Regions from separate parts of the Cytobacillus sp. FSL M8-0252 genome, predicted to be linked through region 1. Evidence: predicted binding sites of a transcription regulator. Region 1 holds the regulator's gene; each other region holds the start of a gene.
The links. Region 1 encodes CtsR, which represses protease genes until heat stress. Its sites were predicted from a motif close to ATGGTCAATAAAGGTCAAACA; they were not measured.
Positions count from the first base shown of each region.

Region 2: the regulator CtsR is predicted to act here: its motif matches at 1,245-1,265, upstream of MKX83_RS09540 (ATP-dependent Clp protease ATP-binding subunit).
Region 3: the regulator CtsR is predicted to act here: its motif matches at 2,108-2,128, upstream of clpB (ATP-dependent chaperone ClpB).

Region 1 is NZ_JBBOWZ010000001.1:102,303-105,590, reverse strand. Features, by position in the region: gene MKX83_RS00550 (protein arginine kinase) at 1-545, opposite strand, end outside; gene MKX83_RS00545 (hypothetical protein) at 548-1,096, opposite strand; gene MKX83_RS00540 (CtsR family transcriptional regulator) at 1,124-1,585, opposite strand; rRNA gene rrf (5S ribosomal RNA) at 1,835-1,951, opposite strand; rRNA gene MKX83_RS00530 (23S ribosomal RNA) at 2,182-3,288, opposite strand, start outside.
Region 2 is NZ_JBBOWZ010000001.1:1,850,544-1,853,831, reverse strand. Features, by position in the region: gene MKX83_RS09550 (hypothetical protein) at 1-71, shown strand, start outside; gene MKX83_RS09545 (YkvI family membrane protein) at 89-1,132, opposite strand; gene MKX83_RS09540 (ATP-dependent Clp protease ATP-binding subunit) at 1,318-3,288, shown strand, end outside.
Region 3 is NZ_JBBOWZ010000001.1:1,732,813-1,736,100, forward strand. Features, by position in the region: gene MKX83_RS08930 (carbamoyl phosphate synthase large subunit) at 1-611, shown strand, start outside; gene argF (ornithine carbamoyltransferase) at 608-1,561, shown strand; gene MKX83_RS08940 (YjzC family protein) at 1,852-2,031, shown strand; gene clpB (ATP-dependent chaperone ClpB) at 2,141-3,288, shown strand, end outside.

The DNA.
Region 1 (3,288 bases):
ATCATGACAGATGCTCTGAGACCTGTACCGACATTCGTTGGGCAACTAGTTAAATACCCTACCTGTTCATCATATGCATAATCAATCTCAGTTTCTAACCAATCATCAATTTGGTTTGCAACTTCTAATGCTTCTGATAATTGGAAGCCTGGAAATAAACACTGTATACGTATATGATCTTCTTCATTCAACATAATGCTAACCTCTTCATTTTCAGTAAGTAGGCAGGCACCATGACTAGCGTTTTCTGCTAAATGAGGACTAATCAAATGTTTTTCCATCAGCACCCTTTTTTGCAATGGTTGTAAATCATCCATTTGCAATAACGAAAAGTCACCATAAGTATCAAAAGTCGATTTTTCCATTCTTGCTTTAATGATCTCTATCACACGTTTAGCTTCATCATGGGAAAAGATTGTTGGAAAATTAACCTGTTTAATATTGCGAGCTAAACGAATTCTAGAACTAAGTACGATATCAGAATCAGGACCTTCTGCACTCATCCAAGAGCTGACAGCCTGATTGATAAACCTTTCTAAAGACAAGTTCATTCCCCTCCCTCTAGATGGTTTTTCATTTCTTTTTCCAATTGACGTATTGCATCTCTTGTCTCTGCTGCTTTCTCAAATTCCTCTTTAGTTATAAGTTCTTTCAAGTTTATTTTTAAATCCTCAATTTGCTTTTTCAAATGGATATCTCCACCCATTCTTGTAGGGATTTTTCCATTATGATTCCAATTACCACTATGAAGCCTTTTAATAATTGGCTTTAACTGTGCTCGGAAAGATTCATAACAGTGGGCACATCCGAATTTCCCGACTTTAACAAATTGAGGAAAGGTCATCGAGCATTGCTCACACTGTACTACCTGCGCTTGTTTATTTAACTGAGCTTGGTTATTTGCATAACTTGTATCTATATTAAATAATCCGCTCAATAGATTATTAATAGAAAATCCAGATCCATTATTTAACATAAACATATCCCCATGTTCTTGGGCACATTTTTCACATAAATGGAACTCAGTCTTTTCGCCATTCATAATTTTTGTAAAATGTAGAGTCGCAGGTCTCTGATTACATTCTTGGCATATCATCTGTTTCACCCCTCCATACTTTACAGCCTACTTATATTTCAATGTATTTAGCATCGCAACAAGCATCCTTGCTCTTAACTCATCCCTATAGGGTAACTCTAAGTAAAGAACTGAACGGTCAATGACACTTAACATAATCTTCGCTTCTCGAGTAGTAATAATCTCTTCTTCAACTAATCTGTTTATAATATTTTCAGCACTATTTTGTGAAATACGATCACGTACAATCCTAATCAATTGATTAATTAAATCAACATAATCATAAGCTTGCACTTTGGTGATTCTTATATAACCACCACCGCCACGTTTACTTTCGACAGCATAGCCTTTTTCAACTGTAAACCGAGTATTTATGACGTAATTTATTTGAGATGGGACACATTGAAATTTATCAGCGATCTCGCTCCGCTTAATTTCAACAATTTCCCTTTCGCTAAGTTCCAAGACTTCTTTAAGATATTTTTCAATAATATCTGATATATTTTTCACCCGGCCTCCCCCTATCTGACTTTGACTATATTTGACATAAATTATACATGATTTGTGTGAAATGTTGCAACGAAGTAGTATTATTAATTTTCCCCTTTTTTTCTAAATCTCAAACGTATGAAATATAGGTTCATTCATTAAATTTATAATATGTTTAGATTGTGTAGATGTTATTTGTCCATTTAAATAAACGAATTCATTATAGCACGACAAAAAAGAGCACATACAAATGATGTGCTCTTTTATCTTGCCCGGCAACGTCCTACTCTCACAAGGGGACAGCCCCTAACTACCATCGGCGCTGAGAAGCTTAACTTCCGTGTTCGGTATGGGAACGGGTGTGACCTTCTCGCTATCGCCACCGGACTATGAAATTGTAAGGGAATCGTTCCCTCAAAACTAGGTAATGTTGAAGAAGATATTTATTGAGTAATCGCCTATGCGTTGCTGACGCGACTACTTACGTAGTGCTGTCTAGCTGCGGCGCCTAGGTGCTCGAGGTCATAAGCCAAATTTGTCATGAGGTTAAAGAACAACCTCCTGTCAAATTCGTCTTATGCTTGTCGCACCTGGGCAAGGCGCCTCCGCATTTCGAATTGGTTAAGTCCTCGATCGATTAGTATTAGTCAGCTACATGTGTCGCCACACTTCCACCTCTAACCTATCAACCTGATCATCTTTCAGGGATCTTACTAGCTTGCGCTATGGGAAATCTCATCTCGAGGGGGGCTTCATGCTTAGATGCTTTCAGCACTTATCCCTTCCGCACATAGCTACCCAGCGATGCCTTTGGCAAGACAACTGGTACACCAGCGGTGCGTCCATCCCGGTCCTCTCGTACTAAGGACAGCTCCTCTCAAATTTCCTGCGCCCACGACGGATAGGGACCGAACTGTCTCACGACGTTCTGAACCCAGCTCGCGTACCGCTTTAATGGGCGAACAGCCCAACCCTTGGGACCGACTACAGCCCCAGGATGCGATGAGCCGACATCGAGGTGCCAAACCTCCCCGTCGATGTGGACTCTTGGGGGAGATAAGCCTGTTATCCCCGGGGTAGCTTTTATCCGTTGAGCGATGGCCCTTCCATGCGGAACCACCGGATCACTAAGCCCGACTTTCGTCCCTGCTCGACTTGTAGGTCTCGCAGTCAAGCTCCCTTGTGCCTTTACACTCTACGAATGATTTCCAACCATTCTGAGGGAACCTTTGGGCGCCTCCGTTACTCTTTAGGAGGCGACCGCCCCAGTCAAACTGCCCACCTGACACTGTCTCCCATCCCGATAAGGGATGTGGGTTAGAATTTCAATACAGCCAGGGTAGTATCCCACCGACGCCTCCACCGAAGCTAGCGCTCCGGCTTCTAAGGCTCCTACCTATCCTGTACAAGCTGTACCAAAATTCAATATCAGGCTACAGTAAAGCTCCACGGGGTCTTTCCGTCCTGTCGCGGGTAACCTGCATCTTCACAGGTACTATAATTTCACCGAGTCTCTCGTTGAGACAGTGCCCAGATCGTTACGCCTTTCGTGCGGGTCGGAACTTACCCGACAAGGAATTTCGCTACCTTAGGACCGTTATAGTTACGGCCGCCGTTTACTGGGGCTTCGATTCAAAGCTTCGCGTGAGCTAACCTCTCCTCTTAACCTTCCAGCACCGGGCAGGCGTCAGCCCCTATACTTCGCCTTGCGGCTTCGCAGAGAC
Region 2 (3,288 bases), 1.7 Mb from region 1:
TTAATAAGAATGAAGATACTAACTATAAAGATGCTTTTATAGAAATGGCAAAAACGATTCATACAAATTAATAAAAAAAGAGACTGTCCTAGCTGTCAGTCTCTTTTTTCATCCATAATAAGATGATAAATGTTAAACTAATATAACCAAATAAAGGATATAAATAGGAAAGCAGTTCTCCATATTCAATGAATGAACCGAAATAGCAGATGGTAAAAATCCCAATCACTGTTACAACCGTAGGAATATTAAAATATTGCCGAATTTGCCTTTCCACTCCAAAAACGTTTCCAATTACTGAAGTAAATATTTCACCATAAATAACAAATACGAATATCCAATATATTGAAGACGCAAGTGACTTCATAATAGCTGCCATAGGGATTTCATAACTTTCTAAATTAGGAATATTCACCAATGACAAATGACTAGAAACTAAAATCATTGTTAGTGCAATCCCACCAAAATATCCTCCCCATTTAATCGTATGTATATCTTTAATATCCGAAGCAACTGGAACTAACACAGCTTGCGCTAACATTAAATTAAATGCGGCATACGTAAATGGAGATACAACTGATTTCCAACCATCCTCAGCAAAAGGAATATATAAAATATTTTCTAAAAAGAAAGGCTGTTGAATAGAGAAAAACAATAAGATGAAACTAAAACTGATCATCATAGGAACGACAACAACGTTTACGGCAAATAATCCTTTTATACCTACAAGCATTGTTATAATTGATAAAGCAATTGTAAATACCACACCAATTGATTTAGATAACCCTAGTTGTTCTTCAAACACAGCACCTGCACCTGAAAGCATAACAGCACAGACACCTAATAACATGATGAGCATTAATCCATTGATAATTAAACCAAAATGCTTTCCAAACAAATGTGTATTTAACTCTTGAAAAGATCTTGCATTTATTTTTGCAGCAATGATCATTAGTTTTGATCCTAAAAACACAAATATATATCCACTCATTAAAATCCCAATTAAACCAATAAAACCAAATCTCGAAAAGAATTCGACGATTTCCCTCCCAGTTGCAAACCCTGCGCCAACAACAGTCCCTACATAAACTGCTGCGATTTGAAAGGAAGCTCCCCAATTAATTTTCGTCAAGTCGATCTCCTCCTTCTCCACAATATATGTAAAGAAGGACAAACAAAGACGAGCTTTTTCTTACGGAATACCTTTTTTCTAATTTTAATAAAAAAGATAATCAAAATACTTGAAAGTCAAATAAGGTCAAAGTATACTGTATTCATAAGGTCAAAGTTAGTCAAAGTCAAAAGGAGGAAACTTTAATGAAATGTCAAGCATGCAAACAAAATGAAGCGAATGTCAATATGAGATATGCGATTAATGGTAAGGAGACAACCATTCGTCTTTGTCAAAGCTGTTACGAGAATGAAAAACAATCTCTTCCTGCCTTTGGTCCGACGATGAATGGTTTCTCAGGTTTTATACCATTCGATGATCTTTTTAAACAATTGACAAATGAGCAAAATGCTCATCATCAAAGTCAACAACCGAATGAACCATCTCAAAGAAAACAAAGTGGTAGTGGTGGATTCATTGATCAATTCGCTAAAAACTTAACGCAAATGGCTAGAGCGGGTCTCATTGATCCCGTGATTGGTCGAGATAAAGAAATAGCACGAGTAATTGAAATACTAAATAGACGAAGTAAAAACAATCCAGTATTAATCGGTGAACCCGGTGTGGGGAAAACAGCTATCGCTGAGGGGTTTGCACTAAAAATAGCTAATAGTGATGTACCAAAGAAATTACTCAATAAAGAAGTTTACTTGTTAGATGTGGCCTCCCTTGTTTCGAATACAGGTATTAGAGGTCAATTTGAAGAAAGAATGAAACAACTAATAAATGAAGTACAAACACGAAAAAACATAATCCTTTTTATTGATGAAATCCATTTATTAGTTGGTGCGGGTTCAGCTGAAGGATCAATGGATGCTAGCAATATTTTAAAACCTGCACTAGCACGTGGTGAGATGCAATTAATTGGGGCAACTACTCTTTCTGAATATAGAAAAATAGAAAAAGATGCAGCATTAGAAAGACGATTCCAACCAGTTCACGTCAAAGAACCAAGTTTAGAGGAAGCAAGACATATCCTCAAAGGATTAAAAGACAATTATGAAAGCTTCCATGATGTTATTTATACAGAGGAAGCCATCACAGCTTGTGTAGAACTATCGTCAAGATATATTCAAGACCGCTTCTTACCAGATAAAGCAATTGACCTTATGGATGAAGCTGGCTCAAAATTAAACCTAACATTAGGTGTTTCATCTGATGAGGATATTGAATTGCGTTTAAAAGAAATAGCAAAGCAAAAAGAACAGTTGCTTAAAGAAGAAAGGTATGAAGAAGCAGCTCAATTAAGAGATAAAGAAACAGAATTGGAGAAAACTCTTGGTTCAAACACAAGAGAAAGAGCGAAAGTAGAAGTCGAACATATCCAAAAAATCATTGAAGATAAAACCGGTATACCAATCGGAAAATTAATGACTGATGAACAATCTAAGATGAAACATTTACAAGAAAATCTAAACCGTAAAGTTATTGGCCAAGAAGTAGCAGTCGAAAAAGTAGCAAAAGCTATTAGAAGAAGTCGTGCAGGTCTTAAATCTAAACATCGACCTATCGGATCGTTTTTATTTGTCGGACCAACAGGTGTTGGTAAAACAGAATTAACGAAAACATTATCTGAAGAATTATTCGGTACAAAAGAATCTATGATAAGACTTGATATGAGTGAATATATGGAAAAACATAGTGTAGCGAAAATTATTGGTTCTCCTCCAGGATATGTTGGTCATGAAGAAGCAGGACAATTAACAGAGAAAGTACGTAGAAATCCGTATAGCATTATCCTATTAGATGAGATTGAAAAAGCACATCCCGATGTGCAGCACCTTTTTCTACAAATACTTGAAGATGGTCGCTTAACAGATAGTCAAGGTAGGACTGTACACTTTAACGAAACCGTTATTATTATGACAAGTAACGCCGGTGTTCAAACAAAAGAAGTCCAAGTCGGCTTTGCAACGGATAACAACGCTTGGAATGAAGCAAGTATACTCGACTCATTAGGACAATTCTTTAAACCTGAATTTCTAAACAGAGTTGACAATATTGTTGAATTTAAATCATTAACCAAAGAGCATCTTCTTATTATCACTGATTTACTATTAGAAGAATTGAATTTAATCTTAGCACAATCTAATATACACCTAAGTGTGACAGATGAG
Region 3 (3,288 bases), 1.6 Mb from region 1:
ACTTACTTGAAGTAAACCCGAGGGCAAGTCGAACGGTGCCAATTGTAAGTAAAGTGACTGCTATTCCATTGGTTCAAGAGGCAACGAAAGTATTATTAGGAAAGCAATTTTTCGAAAAAGACCAACTTCCAGAAGATACGAAGCAAACATTTGTTACTGTCAAATATCCGGTTTTCTCTAACTATGCACTAAAAGGTCTTGATGCTAAAGTAGGACCAGAAATGAAGTCAACTGGGGAAGGAATTGCGTTAGCAGCGACTTTACCACAAGCTTTAAAGAAAGTGTTCCAATTACATGGAGATAAAGAACGGTCCGTTTTGTATAGTGGTGAATTAACAGATGGAATTAGGACATTGGCAAAAGAGTCAAATACCAAATTGTTAGATGCTCAAGGTGCCGAATTAGATGAAACAACTGTTGCACTTTACAATCCGTTCACTGGTGATGAAAACCAACGTATGCGGGAATGGGCGGTTAAAAACAGACTACACACTTTTAGTGAATTAGAGTCGCTTGAGGCCTATTTACTTGCTTTAACAGAAAAGGATTGGCAAGCAGTAGCAATTGAGGATTGGCAAAAAGACAGTGTAAAGGAAGTGACGATATCATGATTACAACATCGACTGTATGTGGTAAAAAGTTAGATATACAAGGACAGGATATGCTAACATTAGCTGATTATTCTTCTGAAGAAATCATTGGTCTTGTCGAAAAGGCATATGAAATGAAGCAAACGGATCATCAAGCCGAAGAGCCATTGAAGGGCAAAATATTGGGAATGATTTTTGAAAAGTCATCTACACGTACAAGGGTTTCCTTTGAAGCGGGTATGTTACAACTTGGCGGTCATGCCCTATATTTAAATAGTAATGATATGCAAATCGGTAGAGGAGAAACGATTGCAGATACAGCAAAAGTTTTATCTAATTATGTTGATGGTATTATGATTCGTACATTTTCTCATGATATTATAGAAGAACTTGCAACACATGCTACTATTCCAGTGATTAATGGGTTAACGGACCAATATCATCCTTGTCAAGCACTAGCAGACTTGTTAACGATTAAAGAAGTAAAAGGACAATTAGCAGGTATCAGTTGTGTTTATGTAGGAGATGGCAATAATGTAGCTCACTCATTAATGATTGCAGCAGCAAAAGTTGGCATGCATATGACGATTGCATGTCCGAAAGGCTACGAACCAGATGAAAAAGTGGTTGCTTTAGCACAAGGATTTGCTGAAGTGACAGGTAGTAAAATTCTCGTCGAAAACGATGTGAAAAAGGCGGTTGATGGCGCTGATGTCATCTATACGGACGTCTGGACGAGTATGGGTCAAGAAGAAGAAAATGAAATGCGTTTACAAGTCTTTCATGATTATCAAGTGAACGAGTCACTAGTAGCCTGTGCAAAAGAAGATTATTTATTCCTTCACTGTTTGCCCGCACACCGTGGGGAAGAAGTCTCGGCGTCTGTTATTGACGGTGATCACTCCGCTGTTTTCCAACAAGCAGGCAATCGCCTTCACGCACAAAAAGCCTTATTAACTGAATTACTATAAGTTTCCTGAAGCATGAATTATTCTGTTCCTAGAATGGTTCGTGCTTTTTATCATTAGAAGAGAATTTAGGCAGTTTGAGGTGAGCAAAAAGGTATAGCTCTTCCATTGAGAGGAAAAATGGGCAAAGATAGCTGCGGAGTAAGAGTGATTTAAAAAGTACACCCAACAATAAAAGCGCCAAAGCCAGGCTTGCAATCTGATTTGAGTAAAACACAATACCTACAATTTCCTTTATGATTCCTCCTTCTCGCGGAAATAATAAAAGTGTAAGTTTGAAGGAGGTGCTCATTTTGGGACAAAATCGACAATTTAGAGCAGGGCAGAAAGCGCCGAATAATGGTAAATATATTGAAATTGGAGAAACTGGCAGTAATGTGAATAACCCACAAGTGGTAAGTCTTCGTGCGGGTGATCGATTTCCTGAAAACTCAAACCATAATCGATTATGGACTTATCAAAGAAAACCATAATAATGAAACCGATCAGATGCCATCCCAAAATGTGGATGGCTTTACATATGGTAGGAAATAATTTTATAATAAAACAAAGGTCAAAAAAGGTCAGGAGTGTGACTTGCGATTGGATATTAATCAAATGACAACCTCTTTGCAAGAAGGTTTAATGACTGCCAAAAGGATGGCGACAAATAAAGGTCACCAAGAGGTGGATACGGTGCACTTATTCCTTTCCTTCTTGCAGGAGGATCATCTTTTTACAAATATTTTAAGACGAAGTGATTTTACAATTGAAAATGTGAAACAATCATTGCAACATTTATTAGAAAGAAAACCCAGGGTTAGTGGAAGTGGTGTGGATTTAAATTCTTTTTATCTTACTAATGATTTAAGAAAAACCTTGTCAAAAGCAGAAGAATTAAGATTGCAATGGCAGGACAATTATATATCCATTGAACATGTTTTATGGGCAGTGATTGTGGCAAAGACGAATGTTACAGACCTCTTTTTAATGAAAAAGGAGGATATCAAACAAGCAATTGAAGAGATCAGGGGGAATCAAAAGGTGACATCACAAAACCCAGAAGGTACTTATGAAGTACTTCATAAATATGGTAGAGATTTAGTGGAAGAAGTGAAAACAGGGAAATTAGATCCTGTCATTGGCAGAGATCAAGAAATACGTAATGTAATTCGCATACTTTCAAGGAAAACGAAAAATAATCCTGTCCTCATCGGGGAGCCAGGTGTTGGTAAAACAGCAATTGTTGAGGGATTAGCACAGAGAATTGTTAGAAAAGATGTACCAGAGGGACTGAAAGATAAGACGATTTTCTCATTAGATATGAGTGCGTTAATTGCTGGTGCTAAATTTAGAGGTGAATTTGAGGAACGCTTAAAAGCAGTGTTAGCAGAGATTAAAAAGAGTGATGGTCGTATTCTTCTGTTTATAGATGAGATACATACAATCGTTGGAGCTGGTAAAACAGAAGGTGCGATGGACGCTGGTAATATGTTGAAGCCGATGCTTGCCCGAGGTGAGCTACATTGTATTGGCGCAACAACATTGGATGAACATAGAAAGTATATTGAAAAAGATCCGGCATTAGAGAGAAGGTTTCAACAAGTATTAGTAAAAGAACCTGATGTAGAAGACTCTATCTCTATTTTAAGAGGTTTAAAAGAGAGATTTGAAATTCATCATGGGGTTAATATTCATGACAGGGCTATTGTTGCAGCAGCTACTTTATCTGATCGTTATATTACAGATCG